DNA from 2 places in the Mesorhizobium sp. Arg314 genome. Region 2 is predicted to be linked to the other one. Evidence: predicted binding sites of a transcription regulator. Region 2 holds the regulator's gene; the other holds the start of a gene.
The links. The regulator PhoB, encoded in region 2, activates phosphate uptake and scavenging genes when phosphate is short. The targets are predictions, from matches to a motif close to TGTCATNNANCTGTCAT.

Region 1 (9,982 bases), on a different contig from region 2:
GAGCACGTTCTCCAGCTCGACATCCACCGCGGCGCAGATCTCCATCAGCCGGTCCAGCTTGCAGTTGCGCTCATGGAAGATGCGCTTCACCGTCGGCTCGGAAATGCCCACGCGCTCGGCCAGCGTGCGATAGGTCAGGCCCTTGGCCTTGAGCGTCCGTTTCAGCGCCTCGAAGATCGGACCGTTCATGGACTGCGCCTCATTCGTGCGAATTCGTATTGAATGGCGATACTAGCTTTGTTCTGACTTCCAGGAAAGTATCGAAAACACTAGCTCTCCGCCGTCATCACAGGAGAGCACCCATGAAACATCTGATCGCCTCAACCGCCTTCGCCGCCATCGCCGCTGCCGCTGTATCTGCCGCGCAGGCCGGCGAACTCTGGCGCGCCTCCGGCTTCGAGCAGCCGGAATCCGCCCTTGTCGATGCCGCCCACAACCGCATCGTCGTCTCCAATATCGTCGGCAGTCCCGGCGCCGTGGACGGCAACGGCTATTTGTCGCTTCTGTCGATGGACGGCAAGGTTATCGCCCGCCACTGGGTGGACGGCATGGACGCGCCCAAGGGCATGGCGATTTCCGCTGGCAAGCTCTACGCCGCCGACATCACCAAGGTGCGCGTCGTCGATCTCGCCAGTGGGAAACTGGTCGCCACCATCGAGGTGCCGGGCGCCGTGTTTCTCAACGACATGACGCAGGACAGCGCGGGCAAGGTCTACGTCAGCGACATGCTGGCCGACGCGATCTACCGCATCGACGGCGACAAGCCGGAACTGTTCGTCAAGGATGCGCTGCTGGCCTCGCCCAATGGTGTGTTCGCCGATGGCGGCAGGCTGATCGTCGCCTCCTGGGGCAAGGGCATCAAGCCCGATTTCAGCACGGCGGAGCCGGGCGGCCTGCTGTCGGTCGACCTCGCCACGAAGAAAATCACACCGCTGCCGGGCGCTCAAGAATTCGCCGACCTCGACGGGGTCATCGCCATTCGTGACACCATCTACGCCACCGCCTACATGACCGGCACGCTTTACAGCTACAAGCCTGGCGGCGCGCCGACAGCTATTGCGCAGTTCAAGCCGGGCAGCGCCGACATCGGCACCGACGGCGAAAAGATCTTCGTGCCGCTGATGGGCGAAGGCGAGATCGTGGCACTATCGCTGGAATGAGCCATGCGGCGGTGGAGAAGCCTTGAAACGCTGGCGCTGTCCCGCCGACGTTTCGGATTCATGCACTGCAGTGGCATTCTGAAGCCACCTCGGCCCGACGCGAGCCGCTCATTGCGTCAGTCCGATCCCTGCCAGCTTGTCTGGATTGCGGGCGGCTTGGCGGCTCAGCCTTGCGGGTTCTGCGCCGCGGTGATCTTGAGCCGCACACCCCTGCCGCCGCGCTCGCTGGCCTGGTTCTCGCCGATCAGCTCCACGCCGACCTCTTCGAGCGCCTGGATGACCTTCATCAGCGTGTCGACCACGCCCCTGACGACCCCGGCGCTTGCTTCCATGCGCTGGATCGTCGGCAGCGAGACTCCGGCTCGCTCGGCGAGCGTCTTCTGGTCGATGCCGGTCAACGCCCGCGCGGCGCGCATCTGTGCGGCAGTGATCATCGGCCGGAATCCATCTCTGAATCTATAAAAGATGCATATTGTAAATATTACAATGTCTCAAGCATCATTTTGCATGCATTAAACATCGTCACTGTCGGCCACCATTTTGCGTCGCTGCAGCAGGCGTGCCGCAAGCCAGCACAGCATGGCCCAGGCAAAGCCCGCGCACCAGCCGGCAAGCACGTCGGACGGCCAATGCACGCCGAGATAGACGCGGCTGGTGCCGACCAGCACGGTGATCAGCACGGCAAGGCAAAGCACGAAGATCTTCGTCCTGCGATCCGGAAGGAAGCGCGCGGCGAGCGTGCCGAGCGTGAGATAAGTCACCGCCGACAGCATGGCGTGCCCGCTTGGAAAGGACAGCGACGTCTCGTTGACCAGATGCGAGACGAGATCGGGCCGCGGCCGGTCGACCTCGAGCTTGAGCAGACTGGAAAGCACTTGCCCGCCGGCTATGGCGGCGAATACGAACAGCGCCGTCCCCGGCCTGCGGATCAAAAGCAGGTAGATGATCGTCGCCGTCGTGATCAGCACCAGCACGGCGGAGCTGCCGAGGGCGGTGACATCGCGAACAGCACCCTGCAGCCAGGCCGGGCCGATCGGGCTGTCCGGCTGCCCGACATGGCGGAAGGCAAGCAGGATTTCGGTATCGAAGGTGTGGGGCGTTGTCGCGCGCGCGGCCTCCATCGATTCCACAAAACCCCACAGCCCGCCGGCGATCACCAGCCCGGCCAGAAGCAGGGGGAATTCGATCTTGGTAAGCAATGCGCCGACGGATGGCTTCATCAAAGACCCGGGGTTAGAGCTTCTGCATATAGGGCCCAAGCGTGATCAGCGCGACGGCGGCGATCGCCAAGACCATGCCGGTCGCCTGAAGCGTATTGAGCCGTTCGCCGAAGAAAGCGATCGCCACGACATTGACCGAGACCAGCTGGATCACTGCCGACAGGCTGAACGACACCGACATGCCGAACTCGCGCACGAGCCTCAGCATGATCAGATTGCCGGCGGAATAGAGCGCGAGCGTCAAAAGCATTTTGCCGAGGCTCGGCGCCAGCCCCCATTGCTTGGCCGCCGCTGCCGCCAGCAGGAACATCACCGTCGAGGCGCCAAGCTGCGCCAGTCCCCAGAAACTCACCTTGCCGTCCCCATTTGAAGCGCCGTCGCCACGCAGGCCGCAGCCCTTGTTTCGCAAGCGGGTGAAGCCGTCAAGCTGATTGCGGCGGGCCGTGCGCGCTCACAAGGGATCGAAGCAGGGTTGTCGTAAAGGTCGCCGCTGTGACCCGGGGACTGGACGCCGCTCGATCACGGATGGCGCATCCGAAACCAAGGCAAACTCATCAGCCGGCAAACAACTATTGCAATTTGATCACGGCGATGTCACGAAAATGTGATCGGGGTGCTTTAGGGGTCGAAAGGTCAAAAACTCAAGCCACCTCAAGAAGCCAGAGGAACAGCCCATGACCGTGACCCCTGAGACCCGCTTCCGCACCAGCCAGCTCGAGGAAAATGACGGGCCGCCCGTCAACCCGACCGACAACCGCACCATGGGCGAGATCATCGCCGCGCGTTTCTCGCGCCGCGGTTTTCTCATGGGCTCGCTGGCCGTCTCGGCCATCGCCGCCACCGTCAGCCCGCTGGCGCTGGTCGCCGCCGACGAGGCGCGCGCCGCCGAAGGCTCCGCTTTCAAATTCGACGAGCTCGAGGCCGGCATCGACGACAAGCATCATGTCGCGCCGGGCTATGATGCCGACGTGCTGCTGCGCTGGGGCGACCCGCTCTTTGCCGATTCGCCGGAATTCGATCCGGCAAAACAGTCGGCCGAGGCCCAGGCAAAACAGTTCGGCTACAACAACGATTATGTCGGCTTTATCCCGATCGACGGCTCCGCCGAGCATGGCCTCCTGGTCGTCAACCACGAATACACCGACCCGCATCTGATGTTCCCCGGCATCGTCAAGGTCGTCGAGAAAGATGGCAAGAAGGCCGCCGAGGTCGCACCGCTGAGCAAGGAGCAGGTCGATGTCGAGATGGCCGCGCATGGCGGCACCATCGTCGAGATCCGCAAGCAAGACGGCAAATGGCAGGTGGTGCGCGACGGCCAGCTCAACCGCCGCATCACCTCCAACACCGAAATGGCGCTTTCCGGCCCGGTCGCCGGCCATGACCGTGTCAAGACCAATGCCGATCCGTCCGGCGCCAAGGTCATCGGCACCGTCAACAACTGCGCCGGCGGCGTCACGCCCTGGGGCACCTATGTGATGGCCGAGGAGAACATCCACGGCTATTTCTCGGGCGAGCTGCCGGAGGGCCACAAGGAAGCCGCCAATTACAAGCGTCTCGGCATCCCGGAAGGCGCCTATGAATGGAGCGCGCATTACGACCGCTTCAACCTCGCCAAGGAGCCGAACGAGCCGAACCGTTTCGGCTGGATCGTCGAGGTCGACGTCAACGACCCGAACTCGGTGCCGAGGAAGCGCACCGCCATGGGCCGCTTCAAGCATGAGGGCGCCGAATCGATCGTCGCCAAGGACGGCCGCGTCGTCTTCTATCTCGGCGACGACGAGCGTTTCGACTATGTCTACAAATTCGTCACCGCCGGCAAGTTCAATCCCGATGACCGCGCGGCCAACATGGACCTGCTCGACGACGGCACGCTGCATGTGGCCAAGTTCGCCGAGGACGGTTCGGTCGAATGGATGCCGATCGTGTTCGGAGAGGGTCCGCTGACTGCGGAGAACGGTTTTGCTTCTCAGGCCGACGTGCTGATCGAGACACGGCGCGCCGCCGACCTGCTCGGCGCCACCAAGATGGACCGCCCCGAAGACATCCAGCCCAATGCCGGCAACGGCAAGGTCTATGTCATGCTGACCAACAATTCGAAGCGCAAGGCCGAGCAGGTCGACGCCGCCAACCCGCGCGCCAAAAATGCCTTCGGCCATATCATCGAGATCGTCGAGGACGGCGGTGATTTCGCCGCCACCAGGGGCAAGTGGGAAGTGCTGTTGAAATGCGGCGATCCTTCCGTTGCCGATGTCGGCGCCACCTTCTCGACCGCGACCACCGCCAATGGCTGGTTCGGCATGCCCGACAACTGCGCCGTGGATTCTGCCGGTCGCCTGTGGGTCGCCACCGACGGCCAGGGCCCGAAAGCCACCGGCCGCACCGACGGTCTGTGGGCCGTCGACACGGAAGGGGCCGCGCGGGCGACCTCAAAACTGTTCTTCCGCGTGCCGATCGGCGCCGAAATGTGCGGCCCGCTGTTCGCGCCGGATGACCAGACCGCCTTTGTCGCCGTGCAGCATCCGGGCGATGGCGGCGAGGACTGGGAAGGTTTTGGCCGGCCTTCCTATTACGAGGATCTGTCGACCCGCTGGCCGGACTTCAAGCCGGATATGCCGGTGCGTCCGTCCGTCGTCGCCATTACGAAACAGGGCGGCGGCAAGATCGCGGTCTAATGCATGTCGCCCAGAAGTGTACGCGGTTCTGGGACAACGACATGCATAAAAACAAGGACTTAAAGCGCGTCGCCTGAATCCGTTTCAGCGCGACGCGCTTTAACGAAGGCGCGTCGGTCGAAAGAACCATCACAGACGTTGGGGATTAGCGGAGCCTCCCCAGCGTCGTCATCCCAGGGCGAAGCAGGAGCGAAGCTCCGTCGCGAGGCCCTGGGGTCCACGCCGTTACCTTGGTCGTAGGGTGCAGCGGAGCAGAATTCCGGACCGCTGCAGCGCCTCAGAGCCCCGGCATTGATCCTCGGGCCCACGCGTCCCTTCGCTCCCGCTCCGCCCGTGGATGACGAAGTCACGGCGCCTTCGAGCCAATCTCCCGGGTCCAACTATCCCGCCCGTTCAACCACGGCCATGTTCATCCTGCTTCTCGATATCCGCGAGACCGTTCCGGCCGCGATGGGCGACAGCGGGCGCTTTCGGACATTTGCCCTTCATTCGCCGCCAATTGCATCCTATATCGCGCTGGCGCGACGTGGGCGGCAATTCGGTCGCGTCCGCGATTCGGGCCTCCACAGCGGTCGCGCTGGGCTGAGGGTCCTCCCATCCACCGGCACGCGGAGCTCATGGCGCCCCTGCGCATCTATTTCGACAGGCTTCTCGACGGCGCGGCGCCCAAGGTTCCGCGGCGCGAGCTGACGCATCTCGAGCGCCTGGCGCTGATGCGCCGGCATGGCGATTTCTCGCTCGCCTATTCGACGGCCGTGCAGCAGAAACTGTCCTATTTCGGCGATGCCGACGGTTATATCGCCTTCGGCACCAAGATGAGGCACCATTTCGCGCTCGGCGATCCGGTGGTCGATCCGGCGGATCGCCCGGCCTACATCAAGCGCTTCGTCGAGGCCGCCGGCGGCCCCTGGTTCGTCCAGGTCGGCGCCGCCACGGCCAAGGTGCTGGCTGGGCTCGGTTATCAGGTCAATCGCCTCGGCATCGACACCAGCCTGCTGCTGCCGGCGCATGATTTTTCCGGCAAGCGCAACGAGACCGTGCGCTATTCCGAGCGCTGGCTGACCAGGAAAGGCTTCACGCTCGCCGAGGACAAGGACAACATGCTGCTCGACGAGGTCGGGCGGCTTTCCGACAATTGGCGCGGCGAGCGTATCGTCAAACGCTGGGAGATGGGCTTCCTCAACCGCCGCTTCGCCGACCATCTCGGCACCGACATGCGCCGCTTCGTCCTGCACAGCCCCGAGGGCGAGCTTACCGCCATCCTCGATTTCGATCCGATGTTCAGCGACGGCAAGCTCATCGGCTACACCACGGCCTTCAAGCGCAAGCAGATCGGCGCCACGCCGCATGCCGAGATCGGACTGACCAAATTCGCCGTCGACCGCTTCCGCGAGGAAGGCATCTCGGTGGTGACACTGGGTTTGTCGCCGATGGTCGATATCGAGCCGAGCGGCTTTGCCGAGTCGGATTTCTGGCGCGGCGCCTTCCAGCGCGCCTACCAGTCGCCCTGGGTCAACCGCTCGCGCTTCAATCTGCAGGGCCAGGCAGCCTTCAAGCGCCGCTTCCACGGTGTCGAGGAGCCGACCTATATCGCGTTCCGCAAGGGGACCTTCGTGGAGATGCTAGGGCTGCTGCGTTTGATCAAGGCGATCTGAAGGAGGCTGGCGGGTTTCGCGATTGGCCGAAACCTCGCAGCTTCGTCATCCACGGGCGAAGCAAGGAGCGAAGCGACGCAGCGCAGACCCGAGGATCCATGCCGTGACGGGACAGGCGTCGGGGCTAATTTTCTAAGCCTTGCGGGCGCCCAAGTGCGGTACAGCGAATGTCAATTCCTCAACCTGTATCCCGTCTTGAAGATCCAGGCCACGATCGCGATGCAGACGCCCAAAAACACCAGCGTCATGCCGAGGCTGACGCCGACCGAAACGTCGGCCTTGCCGTAGAAGCTCCAGCGGAACCCGCTGATCAGATAGACGACCGGGTTGAACAGCGTGATCGTCTTCCAGATGCCGGGCAGCATGTGGATCGAATAGAAGCTGCCGCCGAGGAAGGTGAGCGGCGTGACGATCAAGAGCGGCACCAGCTGCAGCTGCTCGAAGGTTTTCGCCCAGATGCCGATGATGAAGCCGAACAGGCTGAAGGTCACCGCCGTCAGCACCAGGAAGGCGATCATCCAGAACGGATGCTCGATCCTCAGCGGCACGAACAATGCCGCTGTGCCTAGGATGATCAGGCCGAGTATGATCGATTTTGTCGCCGCACCGCCGACATAGGCGATGATGATCTCCAGATAGGACACCGGCGCCGACAGGAGCTCGTAGATCGAGCCGACGAATTTCGGGAAATAGATGGCGAAGGAGGCGTTCGAGATCGATTGCGTCAACAGCGACAGCATCATCAGGCCGGGCACGATGAAGGCGCCGTAGCTGATGCCGTCGATTTCGGTGATGCGCGAGCCGATGGCCGAGCCGAAGACGACGAAATAAAGCGATGTCGAGATGACCGGCGAGATGATGCTCTGCAGCACCGTGCGGAAGGCACGCGCCATCTCCACCCGGTAGATCGCCCACACCGCACGAAGATTCATGGCCGCGCGAGGGTTCATGGCTCTTGCCTCAAAAGATTGACGAAGATCTCTTCGAGCGAGCTGTTCTTGGTGTCGAGATCGCGGAACTGGATACCGGCCGCCTCGAGGTCGCGGATCAGCGAGGCGACGCCCGGCCGGTCGCTCTGGTTGTCGTAGGTGTAGGTGAGCTGGCTGCCGTCCGTGGACAGCTCCAGCGCGTAGCGCGACAGGCCGTCCGGAACAGCCGAAAGCGGCGCCCGCAGCTCCAGCTTCATCTGCTTGCGGCCAAGCTTGCGCATCAGCTCGGCCTTGCCCTCGACCAGGATGATCTCGCCGCGGTTGATGACGCCGACGCGATCGGCCATCGCCTCGGCTTCCTCGATGTAATGCGTGGTGAGGATGATGGTGACGCCGTCTTCGCGCAGCCGCCGCACCATCGCCCACATGTCCTGGCGCAGTTCCACGTCGACGCCGGCCGTCGGTTCGTCGAGGAACAGCACGCGCGGCTCATGCGACAGCGCCTTGGCGATCATCAGCCGGCGTTTCATGCCGCCGGACAGCGTGATCGCTTTCGAATCCTTCTTTTCCCACAACGAGAGGTCGCGCAGCACCTTCTCGACGAAATCCTGGTTGGGCGCCTTGCCGAACAGGCCGCGGCTGTAATTCACCGTCGCCCAGACCGTCTCGAAGGCATCGATGGTCAGTTCCTGCGGCACCAGCCCGATCAGGCTGCGCGCCGCGCGATAGTCCTTGCCGATGTCGTGGCCGTCGACGCTGACGCTGCCCGACGAGCGGTTGACGATGCCGCAGACGATCGAGATCAGCGTCGTCTTGCCGGCGCCGTTGGGGCCGAGCAGCGCGAAGATCTCGCCCCGCTCTATGTCGAGATTGATTTCCTTCAGCGCCTTGAAGCCGGTGGCATAGGTTTTCGTGACACCGGAGATCGAGATGATGGATGACATGCTGAAATACGGCCGGCTGGAAATTGTGACCTGATATAGGTCGGTTGCCGTTTTATGCAAACCGTTAATCGATGCCGCTCCTGACAGCTCTGGACAGTGACATCCCAACTGACGGTCCTGCCAGACCAGTTATACCGTCCGCGGCGACTGGAGCGCCGGCGCCGGCGCCTGCTTCTTTCTCCCCGTTTACGGGGAGAAATGCCCGGTCCACCCTCCGTAGCTGCAGCTCAGCTGCAGCGAAGGATGGGCAGGGCAATGAGGGGCGACGCTAACTTGGCAAGCAAAGCGATACGGTGCGCTTTTCGGGAGATGCCTATATCACAAACGCCTGCGCTGCCCCTCATCCGTCACTTCGTGACACCTTCTCCCCGTGAAACGGGGAGAAGGCCTTAACCTTGCTCGGTCCAGAACGCGATCTCCTGCGCCTTGGTCCCGAGCTCCGTCTTCAGCCATGTGTCGTCGTCGTCCAGATAGCTCCATGGCGTCTTGCCCTGCGCCTGCATCTCGCGGATGTAGGAGCGGTAGCGGTAGTGGCTGTAGACCGACATCGCGTAGGTGGCATAGGCGGCGGCGAGCTTCCTGTGGCCGCGGATGATCACCAGGTTCTCGTCGTTCTTCTCGCTCGCCGGCGCCGAGAAATTGTGGCTGCCGGTCACCACCACGCAGTCGTTCGAATGGGGGTCGGTCACCAGGATCTTCGAGTGCACGATGGCGTGGCCGATCTGCGACAGGAAGGTGCGCCGGTTGACCTCGGCGATCCACGGCCCGAGCGGCGCGTCGAGGCCCTGCGGCTGCGCCACCGCATAGCGGTCCGGCGTGAATGTCCGGTCGCTGCTCACCAGGTCGATGTCGAGGAAATTCTGTTCGGTGCCGCCCTCGTCCGCGCTGAGCGTCGAGACCACGCCGCGCACATACATGCCCTTTTCCCTGGCGCGCTGCCCGGCCAGCGTGTGCAGCCCCTGCTTGCCCGGCGTGAACATCAGGAAAAGCACCGCCTGCCTGGCCGAGGTGATGACCTCGCGCAGCGCCGCCATGTCGGCGCCGTTCGACGTGCGGGTGAACCACACGGTCGCCTTGGCCGTTCCGACTGAGAAGGTTTTGGGCGCGTCGTTGTCGGCCATCAGCGCCGGCGTGAAATTGGCCGGGTCGGTCTTCGGCGGCGAGGCGTCCTTCAACAGGTCCCAGTGCTTGCGGTAATGCTCCGCGACCGCCGCGTCCTCGATCAGAAGGCCGTTGTTGACCTGCGTGCACAGGCCGGTCGTGCTCCAGTTGGTGCTGCCCGTCCACACCATCTTCGGCTCGCCGGCTTCCGAAACGACGACGAACTTGTTGTGGCCGAGACCTTTCGATTTCAGCATCCGGTCGATGGTCGCAATGCCGTGGTCGTTGAGGTTCTTGCGCG
Region 2 (9,982 bases):
CATCTGGGGCCTGTTCGTCTTCGCGCCGTTCCTGCAGACGACGGTCCAGCCCTTCGTCATCTGGCTCTTCAACGGCATCCCCGGCCTCAACAGCCTGTTTGCCGGCCCGCCCTACGGCATCGGCCTGCTGACCTCGTCGCTGATCCTCGCCATCATGGTGCTGCCGTTCATCACCTCGATCACCAAGGACGTGTTCGACACCGTGCCGGCGGTGCTGAAGGAATCGGCATACGGTATCGGCTGCACGACCTGGGAAGTGACCCGGCGCGTGACCATCCCCTATACCCGCGTCGGCATCATGGGCGGCGTCATGCTCGGCCTCGGCCGCGCGCTCGGCGAGACGATGGCCGTGACCTTCGTCATCGGCAACGCGCATCGCATCAGCGCCTCGCTGTTTGCGCCGGGCACGACGATCTCGGCGACGATCGCCAATGAATTCACCGAGGCAGATGGCGCGCTTTACACGTCCTCGCTGGTGGCTCTCGGCCTGATCCTGTTCATCATAACCTTCATCATCCTCGCGCTCGCACGCTACATGCTGTTGCGCATCGATAGCCGCACGGGAGCCTGATCGATGTCGACAGCCGCATCGCTTCACCAAAGCCGCAAGCGCAAGAATGCCGTGATGATGGCGCTATGCGTCGTCGCGGCGGGCATCGGCCTTGCCTGGCTGGCGCTGATCCTCGGCGCCCTGCTCTACAAAGGGCTCTCCGGACTATCGCCGGCCGTGTTCACGCAAATGACCCCGCCGCCCGGCGATGCCGGCGGCCTGCTCAACGCCATCTACGGCAGCATCATGATGACCATCATCGGCATCGTCGTCGGCACGCCGATCGGCGTGCTGGCCGGCACCTACATGGCCGAATATGGTCGCTTCTCGAAGCTCACCACGGTGGTGCGCTTCATCAACGACATCCTGTTGTCGGCGCCCTCGATCATCGTCGGCCTGTTCGTCTATGAGCTGTTGGTGCGGCCGATGGGGCACTTCTCGGCGATTGCCGGCGCCGTCGCGCTGTCCATCCTGGTGATCCCCGTCGTGGTGCGCACCACCGAGGACATGCTCAACCTTGTGCCCAACGCGCTGCGCGAGGCGGGCACCGCCATCGGCGCGCCGCGCTGGGTGGTGATCCGCTCGGTCGCCTATCGCGCCGCAATGTCAGGCATCGTCACCGGCATCCTTTTGGCGATCGCCCGCATCTCCGGCGAGACGGCGCCGCTTCTCTTCACCGCGCTCAACAACCAGTTCTGGTCGAGCAATCTCAATGCCCCGATGGCCAGCCTGCCGGTGACCATCTTCCAGTTCGCTCTCAGCCCCTATGAAGAATGGCAGCAACTGGCCTGGACGGGCGCACTCATAATCACACTGACGGTTCTCGGGCTGAGCATCATCGCCCGCAGCCTAACCGGACGCAGAGAGGACAGATGAAACCGATGTTGTCCACCGACCTGAACGTAGCCGACACGACCGTCGAGAAGGCCAAGATCGAGGTCAAGAACCTCAACTTCTACTATGGCCAGTCGAAGGCGCTGAAGGACATCAACCTGTCCCTGCCCGAGCGCAGCGTGACCGCTTTCATCGGGCCGTCGGGCTGCGGGAAGTCGACGCTGCTGCGCGTGCTCAACCGCATCTACGAGCTCTATCCGAAGCAGAGCGCGGAAGGGCAGGTGATGCTAGACGGCAAGAACATCCTCGACCGCTCGCAGGACCTCAACCTGCTGCGCACCAAGATCGGCATGGTGTTCCAGAAGCCGACGCCGTTCCCGATGTCGATCTACGAAAACATCGCCTTCGGCGTCAGGCTCTATGAGAAGATCAGCAAGGCCGAGATGGACAGCCGCGTCGAGCAGGCGCTGAAGCGCGCCGCGCTCTGGACCGAGGTCAAGGACAAGCTCAACGCCAGCGGCCTGAGCCTTTCCGGCGGCCAGCAGCAGCGCCTGTGCATCGCCCGCACCGTGGCGGTGAAGCCGGAAGTCATCCTGCTCGACGAACCGGCCTCGGCGCTCGATCCGCTGTCTACCGCCAAGATCGAGGAACTGATCGACGAGTTGCAGGTCGACTACACGATCGTCATCGTCACCCACAACATGCAGCAGGCGGCGCGCGTGTCGCGGCAGACGGCGTTCATGTATCTCGGCGAGCTGGTGGAGTTCGACCGGACCGAGAAGATCTTCACCTCGCCGCGCGAGAAGCGCACGCAGGACTATATCACCGGCCGCTTCGGCTGAGTTCATCGAGGACATCAATATGGCCGAACATACCGTCGCCTCCTTCGACGAGGATTTGAGGCAGATCAGCCGGCTTATAAACGACATGGGCGATCTCGCCGGCTCCATGGTCGGCGCTTCGACCAGGGCACTGCTCGAGACCGACAATGCGCTGGCACAGCGCGTCGTCTCCGACGACGCCATCATGGACGCGCGTCAGCGCGAGCTTGACGACCGCGCCATCACACTGATCGCCAAGCGGCAGCCGATGGCGGACGATCTTCGCCACGTGGTCGGCTCGATCCGCATGGCGGGCGACCTCGAACGCATCGGCGACCTTGCCAAGAACATCGCCAAGCGCGTCGGTTCGGTAGGCGTCAGCGCGGCGCCGCGCGACCTCACGCATTCGATCGATTCCATGGCGCAGCTGGTGCTGATCCAGGTCCAGGCCGTGATCCAGGAATATACGGTGGGCGATGCCACGGCGCTGGCCAAGCTTCGCAACGACGACGAGCGCATCGACGTCAAATACACCTCCGTCTTCCGCGAGCTCCTGACCTATATGATGGAGGACCCGCGCAACATCACCGCTTGCACGCATCTTCTGTTCTGCGCCAAGAATCTCGAACGCATCGGCGACCATGTGACCAACATCGCCGAGAACGCTTACTATGTGCTGACCGGCATGCAATTGCCCGCGAATCGCCCGAAGCAGGACGAGACGGCAATGTCGGCGCCGGCGGCCTGACAAGGGTAACCTGCAATGATCGCGCCACGCATCATGGTGGTGGAGGACGAGGAGCCGCTGGGGGTGCTGCTCCGCTACAATCTCGAATCCGAGGGTTACCAGGTCGAAGTGGTGACCCGCGGCGACGAGGCCGAAATCCGCCTTCAGGAAAACGTTCCCGACCTGCTCGTGCTCGACTGGATGGTGCCGGCCGTTTCCGGCATCGAGCTTTGCCGGCGCCTCAGGATGCGGCCCGAGACCGAGCGGCTGCCGATCATCATGCTGACGGCGCGCGGCGAGGAAAGCGACCGCGTGCGCGGCCTCTCGACCGGCGCCGACGACTATCTGGTCAAGCCGTTCTCGACGCCGGAGTTCATGGCCCGCGTCAAGGCGCTGCTACGCCGCGCCAAGCCGGAGGTGCTGTCCAGCGTGCTCAAGGTCGGCGACATCGTGCTCGACCGCGAATCGCATCGCGTCTACCGCAAGAAGAGCGAGATCAGGCTCGGCCCGACCGAGTTCCGGCTGCTCGAATTCATGATGCGGCATCCCGGCCGGGTATTCTCGCGCAGCCAGCTGCTCGACAATGTCTGGGGCGAGACGATCTATATCGACGAGCGCACGGTCGACGTGCATGTCGGACGCCTGCGCAAGGCCGTCAACAACGGCCGCATGCCGGACGTCATCCGCACCATCCGCGGGGCGGGCTACGCGATCAGGGAAGATTAGGGATATGCCGATATTCAGGTGAGGCCGGCCTGCGAATGGTGGCTTCCTGCGCTTCCGGTACTCACGTACTTAAGTACGCTCCGTTCCGGCCTTCGCCGGCCGAAGCCCTCACAAGTGTCTCCGTCTATGAAGGCTACGGCCGGCGTAGGCCGGTTCTCGGAATCCACCATTCTCGACTCGGCCTGACCTGAATCTCAGCATATCCCGGCGCTTGAGCCTGCAGTTCATGCGACGTGCTTGCCCGCTCTCGCCTGGCCCCCGGGCGCGAAAATCTCCTGGTCGACGAAGGTCAGCGCGCGCATGGCGCAGCCTTCGCGGATGAGCGGCAATTCGTTCGGTTCGGTGTCGAAGGAGATTGATGTCGAATGCTGGCCGCCGGCGGTCTGGGCGATCGCTTCTCTCAGCGCCGGCTCGATCAGGTCGAAAGCGGCGGCGCTGACGCCGACCATGGCGACCGGCGCCGGATCGATCAGCGCGAACAGGTTGCCGAGGCCGAATCCCAGCGCCTCGCCGGCGCGGCGGTAGGCTTCGCGCTCCGGGCCGTCCTTTTCGCGCGCCTTCGCGGCAAGGGCGCGCATGTCGGCGTCGCCGACATCGACCGGCGAGGCGTCCTCGCTTATCTTCATGGCGCTGCGCCAGATCGCATAATTGCCGGCATAGGCCTCGACGCAGCCGCGGCGGCCGCATCGGCAAAGCGCGCCGCCCGGACGATGGATCATGTGGCCAAACTCGCCGCCCGAGGAATGCGTGCCGGTGAACAGTGTGCCCTTCAACACAAGGCCCATCCCGATGCCGTGCGAGAGCAGGATGGCGATGAAATCGTCACGATAGCGCTCGGGATCGCGCCATTGCAGCGCCACCGCCATCATGTTGCAGTCGTTCTCCATGGTGGCGGGGATGCCGAATTCCTTCTCCAGGATGTCGGCAAAAGGAATGTCGGTCAGCGGGGTGATCGGCGACCACAGCATGGCGCGTGCCCGGGAATCGGTGATGCCCTGAATGCCCATGGCGATGCGGGCGACGCTGCCCACGTCGAGGTCGGGATCCTGCAGCCGGCGCCGGACGATTGCCATGCATGCGCCGATCAGCTCGTCGCGCGGCATGACAAGCGTGTCCAGGCGCTGCTGTTCCTCGGCAATCACCTGGCCGGCGTAGTCGATGACGGCGACCGACAGGAAGTTCAGCGACAGCACCACGGTCAGCACCGCGGCGGCTTCGGGGTTCAGCGCCAGGCCGATCTGCGGACGGCCGCGTTTCAACGCCGTCGGCTCGTTGGCCTTGCTCTCGGTGAGAATGCCCTCCTGGATCAGATCGGCGGAAATCGCCGAAATGGTCGAGTGGCTGAGCCCGGTGGTGGCGGCAATCTCCGTTCGCGATGGCTGGCCGGCGCGGCGCACGGCCGAAATCACCATGGCGCGGTTGCGCCGGCGCAAATCGTCGTGGCGGATTCCGACCGACATTATCTCGTACCGTCCTCCCGGGTCATCGCGGCCTTGTGACGATGCCATGGCCTGTCGCTGACACGCCAGCGATAGTGGCAGAAGCCAAAGCCGATGTCATTATTTATTGCGAACGTCGAAAAAAATGCCCGGACCCATCAAAAGCCATCAGAATCGCGGTTGACAGCGTCGTTTTGCTGGATCACTATTTTTTTGAGGCTCGAAAAAAAGCCTCTGTGCCGGCCTTCGGGCCAGTCTGGGTCGCGCCGCACACGGCGCAGGGAGGATATCATGAAGAAATTCGCAGCCGCCATCCTGGCGGGCGTTGCCATGTCGCTGACGCTGGCGTCGGTCGCCGAGGCGAAGGGCAAGGTGATCGGCGTCTCGTGGTCGAATTTCCAGGAAGAGCGCTGGAAGACCGACGAAGCGGCGATGAAGAAGGCAATCGAGGCCGCGGGCGACAAGTACATCTCCGCCGACGCGCAGTCCAATCCGGGCAAGCAGCTGACCGACGTCGAAAGCCTGATCTCGCAGGGCGCCAACTCGCTGATCATCCTGGCGCAGGATGCCTCGGCGATCGGTCCGGCGGTGCAGAAGGCGCTCGATGAAGGCATCCCGGTCGTCGGCTACGACCGCCTGATCGAAAACAAGGACGTGTTCTACCTGACCTTCGACAACAAGGAAGTCGGCCGCATGCAGGCCCGCGAGGTGTTCAAGGCCAAGCCTGAAGGCAACTACGTCTTCATCAAGGGCTCGGGCGCCGATCCGAACGCCGACTTCCTGTTCTCGGGCTCGATGGAAGTGCTGAAGGAAGCCATCGACAGCGGCAAGATCAAGAATGTCGGCGAGGCCTATACCGACGGTTGGCTGCCCGCCAACGCGCAGAAGAACATGGAGCAGTTCCTGACCGCCAACGACAACAAGGTCGATGCGGTCGTGGCGGCCAATGACGGCACCGCCGGCGGCGTCGTCGCGGCGCTGACGGCTCAAGGCCTGGCCGGCACCGTTCCGGTCTCGGGCCAGGACGGCGACCACGCGGCGCTCAACCGCATCGCGCTCGGCACGCAGACCGTGTCGGTGTGGAAGGACGCGCGCGAGCTCGGCAAGAACGCCGCGGAGATCGCCTCGCAGCTCGCCGACGGCAAGAAGATGGCCGACATCGCCGGCGCCAAGGACTTCACGACGCCCGGCGGCAACACCGTCAAGTCGCTGTTCCTGACCCCGATCGCCATCACCAAGGACAATCTCAACGTCGTCATCGACGCCGGCTGGATCAAGAAGGACGAGGTTTGCGCAGGCGTTGCCGCCGGCAGCGTCAAGGTTTGCAACTAAGCTTTGCCGACTTTCGATCTCAACACTTGCGCCGCGGCGCCGGGAGGGTTCAGTGTTTTGCCACTGAACCCTCCCGGCCCTTTAACTGCCGCAATTCCGGACGGAAAACCGTCAAACACTTTTCCTGGAATTGCTTCAAAGCCGCGGCGTTTTCTCAAAAAGATTTGTGTTTCCGCCTCTGGCGGATAGCTTCTAGGCTTGGCTCCGGCATCCGCGCCAGACGGGCAAGCCGGCGGGAGGAAATCATGACCGACACGACGTCTTCCTCACAGGCAGACACCGCGCGTGCATCGGAACTAAGCGGCGTTGCCCGGTTCCTGAAGGCAACCGAGCTCGACACACGCATGCTCGGCATGATCGGCGCGCTGCTCCTGATCTGGATCGGGCTGCATGTGATCTCCAGCCTGCGCCTTGGCGTCAATCCGCTCGACTTCGACAGCCGCACCTTTCTGACGCCCCGCAATCTCTGGAACCTGTCGGTGCAGACTTCGGCCGTGGCGATCATGGCCTCCGGCATGGTGCTGGTCATCGTCATGCGCAACATCGACCTGTCGGTCGGATCGGCCGAAGGCGTGATCGGCATGGTCATGGGCTTTGCCCAGGTGCATTTCCTGGTGCGCTTCGTCGGGCTTGAATTGGGCAATCCCTGGATCTGGATCCTGGCGTTGCTGATCGGCCTGGCGCTCGGCCTGCTCATCGGCGCCTTCCAGGGCTTCATCATCGCCTATCTCGAAGTGCCGGCCTTCATCGTGACGCTGGGCGGACTGCTGGTATGGCGCGGCGCGGCCTGGTGGGTTACCAGCGGCCAGACGGTGGCGCCGCTCGACGCTACCTTCCAGCTGATGGGCGGCGGCCCGGCGGGCTCGATCGGCGCCAGATGGAGCTGGGCCGTCGGCATCGTCGCCTGCCTGGCGGTGGTTTTCATGCATTTCAACGGCCGCGTGCAACGCAAGCGCTTCCGCTTCCCGCTGCGTCCGATCTGGGCCGAGACGCTGCTCGCCACGGTCACCTGCGCAATCATCCTGGGCGCGGTGTGGCTCGCCAATTCCTATCCGTGGCCGGTCGGCATCGTGAACCGCTACGCAGCCGCCAACAACATCACAGTCCCCGAAGGCGGGCTGTTCATCGCGCATGGCATCGCCATTCCGGTGCTGATGGCTGTCGCCGTCGGCCTGATCATGACCTTCGTCACCAAGCGCACACGCTTCGGCCGCTATGTCTTTGCCATCGGCGGCAATCCGGAAGCAGCCAATCTTGCCGGCATCAACACGCGCTGGATCACCATGAAGGTGTTCATGATCATGGGCGTGCTGGCGACGATCGCGGCGGCGATCTCGTCGGCCAGGCAGAACTCCGCGACAAACGTGCTGGGAACGCTGGACGAGCTCCTGGTCATCGCCGCGGCGGTCATCGGCGGCACCTCGCTCGCCGGCGGTTCCGGTACGGTGCTCGGCGCCATGCTGGGCGCATTGCTGATGCAGTCGCTGCAGTCCGGCATGGTGCTGCTCGGCGTCGATTCGCCGCTGCAAAGCATCGTCGTGGGCGCCGTGCTGGTCGTCGCGGTCTGGCTCGACACCATCTATCGCAAGCGCGTCTGAGCATGATCCCGAAAAGTGGAACCCGGTTTTCGGACCAGATCATGCTTGAGCATGGACTTCAGCGTAGGAACAACGATCATGGCTGACAAATCCGCTCCCGCCGGCGTTCCGCTGGTCGACATGCGCAACATCTCGATCGCCTTCGGCGGCATCCGCGCCGTCGACGACGCGTCCGTCGATCTTTTCCCCGGTGAAGTGATGGCGCTGCTCGGCCACAACGGCGCCGGCAAGTCGACGCTGATCAAGATCCTGTCAGGCGCCTATAAGCGCGACAGCGGACAGATATTCATCAATGGCGAGGAGGCTTCGATCGCCAACCCGCGCGACGCCAAGAGATACGGCGTCGAGACGATCTACCAGACGCTGGCGCTGGCCGACAATGTCGATGCAGCGGCAAATCTCTTCCTCGGCCGCGAGCTGATGACGGGCTGGGGCACGCTCGACGACGTCGCCATGGAAGCCGAGGCGCGCAAGGTGATGGGCCGGCTCAATCCGCGCTTCCAACGCTTCAAGGAGCCGGTCATCAAGCTGTCGGGCGGGCAGCGGCAGTCGGTGGCGATCGCGCGCGCTATCCTGTTCAACGCCCGCATCCTGATCATGGACGAGCCGACGGCGGCGCTCGGCCCGCAGGAGACGGCCCAGGTCGGCGAACTGGTCAAGCAGCTCAAGGCCGACGGCATCGGCATCTTCCTGATCAGCCACGACATCCATGACGTGTTCGAGCTCGCCGACCGGGTCTGCGTGATGAAGAACGGCCAGGTGGTCGGCACCGCGCGGACGACCGATGTCACTCAGGACGAGGTGCTCGGCATGATCATTCTCGGCAAATGCCCGCCTGGCGCCATCCCCGGGCCGGGCGCACTGAGGATCGCGGCTTGAGGCGATGAATTAGCCGGCTGCCGGTGGCCGGCTCCTATGCCAGCCGCCTTCATGGTTTGGCCTCGCCATTGTCTTGTCATCCAGACTTGCCCATAAAGGTCCGACCGTTCCTGGACTCGGCTTGTTGAAGAAACTCTTCCCCATCGTCGCTTTCATCGCCGTCGCGCTGATCAGCCTGACGATGGCGGGGTTCGCTTATTTCGCGACGCAAGAGGCGGCGCGGATAAAATTCGAAGGCACCGCCGACGATGCGCTCAGCCGCATCGAGAGCCGCATCGACCTGCATCTGTCGCTGCTGCGCTCGACGCAAGCGCTTTTCGATGCGCGCAATGGCGACATCACGCGCGGCGAATTCAACGCCTTCTTCACCGCGCTGCACATCGACGACAACTTTGCCGGCCTGCGCGGCATCGGCTTCCTCAGGCTCGCCAAAACCGGCGACGAGGCGGCGGTCGAACGCGACATTCTGCGCGATTATGGATCGGCCCACCCGATCTATCCCGCCACCACCGAGGCATGGCGGACACCCATAGTGCTGTTCGAGCCGCTCGACACGTCCAACCAGTCGATCATCGGATTCGACATGTTCAGCGAGCCGGTACGGCGCGCGGCAATCGAAAAGGCGATGGCCGACGACCAGCAACATGCGAGCGGCCTGGTCCAGCTTGGCCAGGGCGCCGGCGTGGCGCAAACCTTCACGGGTTTCCTGGTTTTCGTGCGGCTGAACGTCGAAACCGCTCCCGACGTCATCAATGTAAGCCGCTCCTCTACGGCAGGCTTTCTTTATGCCGCCTTTCGCGCCACCGACCTGTTCCAGGTCGCGCTAAGCCACTCGCCGCTGCTGCCGGTCAATGTCGAGGTCTATGACGGCAAGCCGGAGGCCGGCAATCTGCTCTTCCGGTCGGAGGCGCCGCCGGCGGAACGTATCGGCGCGAAGCTTTTGGCGCGTCGCGATATCGTCGTCGCGGGCCGGCCCTGGTCCGTGCTGTTCAGGCCGACAAGCGCCTTCGAGCCACCGTCCTCGCGCGCCATTCCGGTGATGCTCGGGCTTTTCGGCCTGCTGCTTGCCGGGGCTA

Region 1: a site for PhoB is predicted at 2,973-2,989, ahead of ACWGS9_RS06640 (PhoX family protein). Genes of this name have one in related genera too.

The regions. Positions count from the first base shown of each region.
Region 1 covers NZ_JBSKBP010000004.1:197,305-207,286, reverse strand. The annotation lists gene ACWGS9_RS06665 (helix-turn-helix domain-containing protein) at 1-189, opposite strand, end outside; gene ACWGS9_RS06660 (SMP-30/gluconolactonase/LRE family protein) at 303-1,160, shown strand; gene ACWGS9_RS06655 (helix-turn-helix domain-containing protein) at 1,325-1,594, opposite strand; gene ACWGS9_RS06650 (phosphatase PAP2 family protein) at 1,673-2,380, opposite strand; gene ACWGS9_RS06645 (hypothetical protein) at 2,394-2,732, opposite strand; gene ACWGS9_RS06640 (PhoX family protein) at 3,055-5,052, shown strand; gene ACWGS9_RS06635 (phosphatidylglycerol lysyltransferase domain-containing protein) at 5,670-6,707, shown strand; gene ACWGS9_RS06630 (ABC transporter permease) at 6,878-7,639, opposite strand; gene ACWGS9_RS06625 (ABC transporter ATP-binding protein) at 7,654-8,580, opposite strand; gene ACWGS9_RS06620 (phospholipase D-like domain-containing protein) at 8,970-9,982, opposite strand, start outside.
Region 2 covers NZ_JBSKBP010000013.1:60,642-70,623, forward strand. The annotation lists gene pstC (phosphate ABC transporter permease subunit PstC) at 1-571, shown strand, start outside; gene pstA (phosphate ABC transporter permease PstA) at 575-1,426, shown strand; gene pstB (phosphate ABC transporter ATP-binding protein PstB) at 1,423-2,226, shown strand; gene phoU (phosphate signaling complex protein PhoU) at 2,246-2,953, shown strand; gene phoB (phosphate regulon transcriptional regulator PhoB) at 2,969-3,658, shown strand; gene ACWGS9_RS16085 (ROK family protein) at 3,883-5,118, opposite strand; gene xylF (D-xylose ABC transporter substrate-binding protein) at 5,389-6,429, shown strand; gene ACWGS9_RS16095 (sugar ABC transporter permease) at 6,675-8,027, shown strand; gene ACWGS9_RS16100 (ATP-binding cassette domain-containing protein) at 8,106-8,906, shown strand; gene ACWGS9_RS16105 (CHASE domain-containing protein) at 9,031-9,982, shown strand, end outside.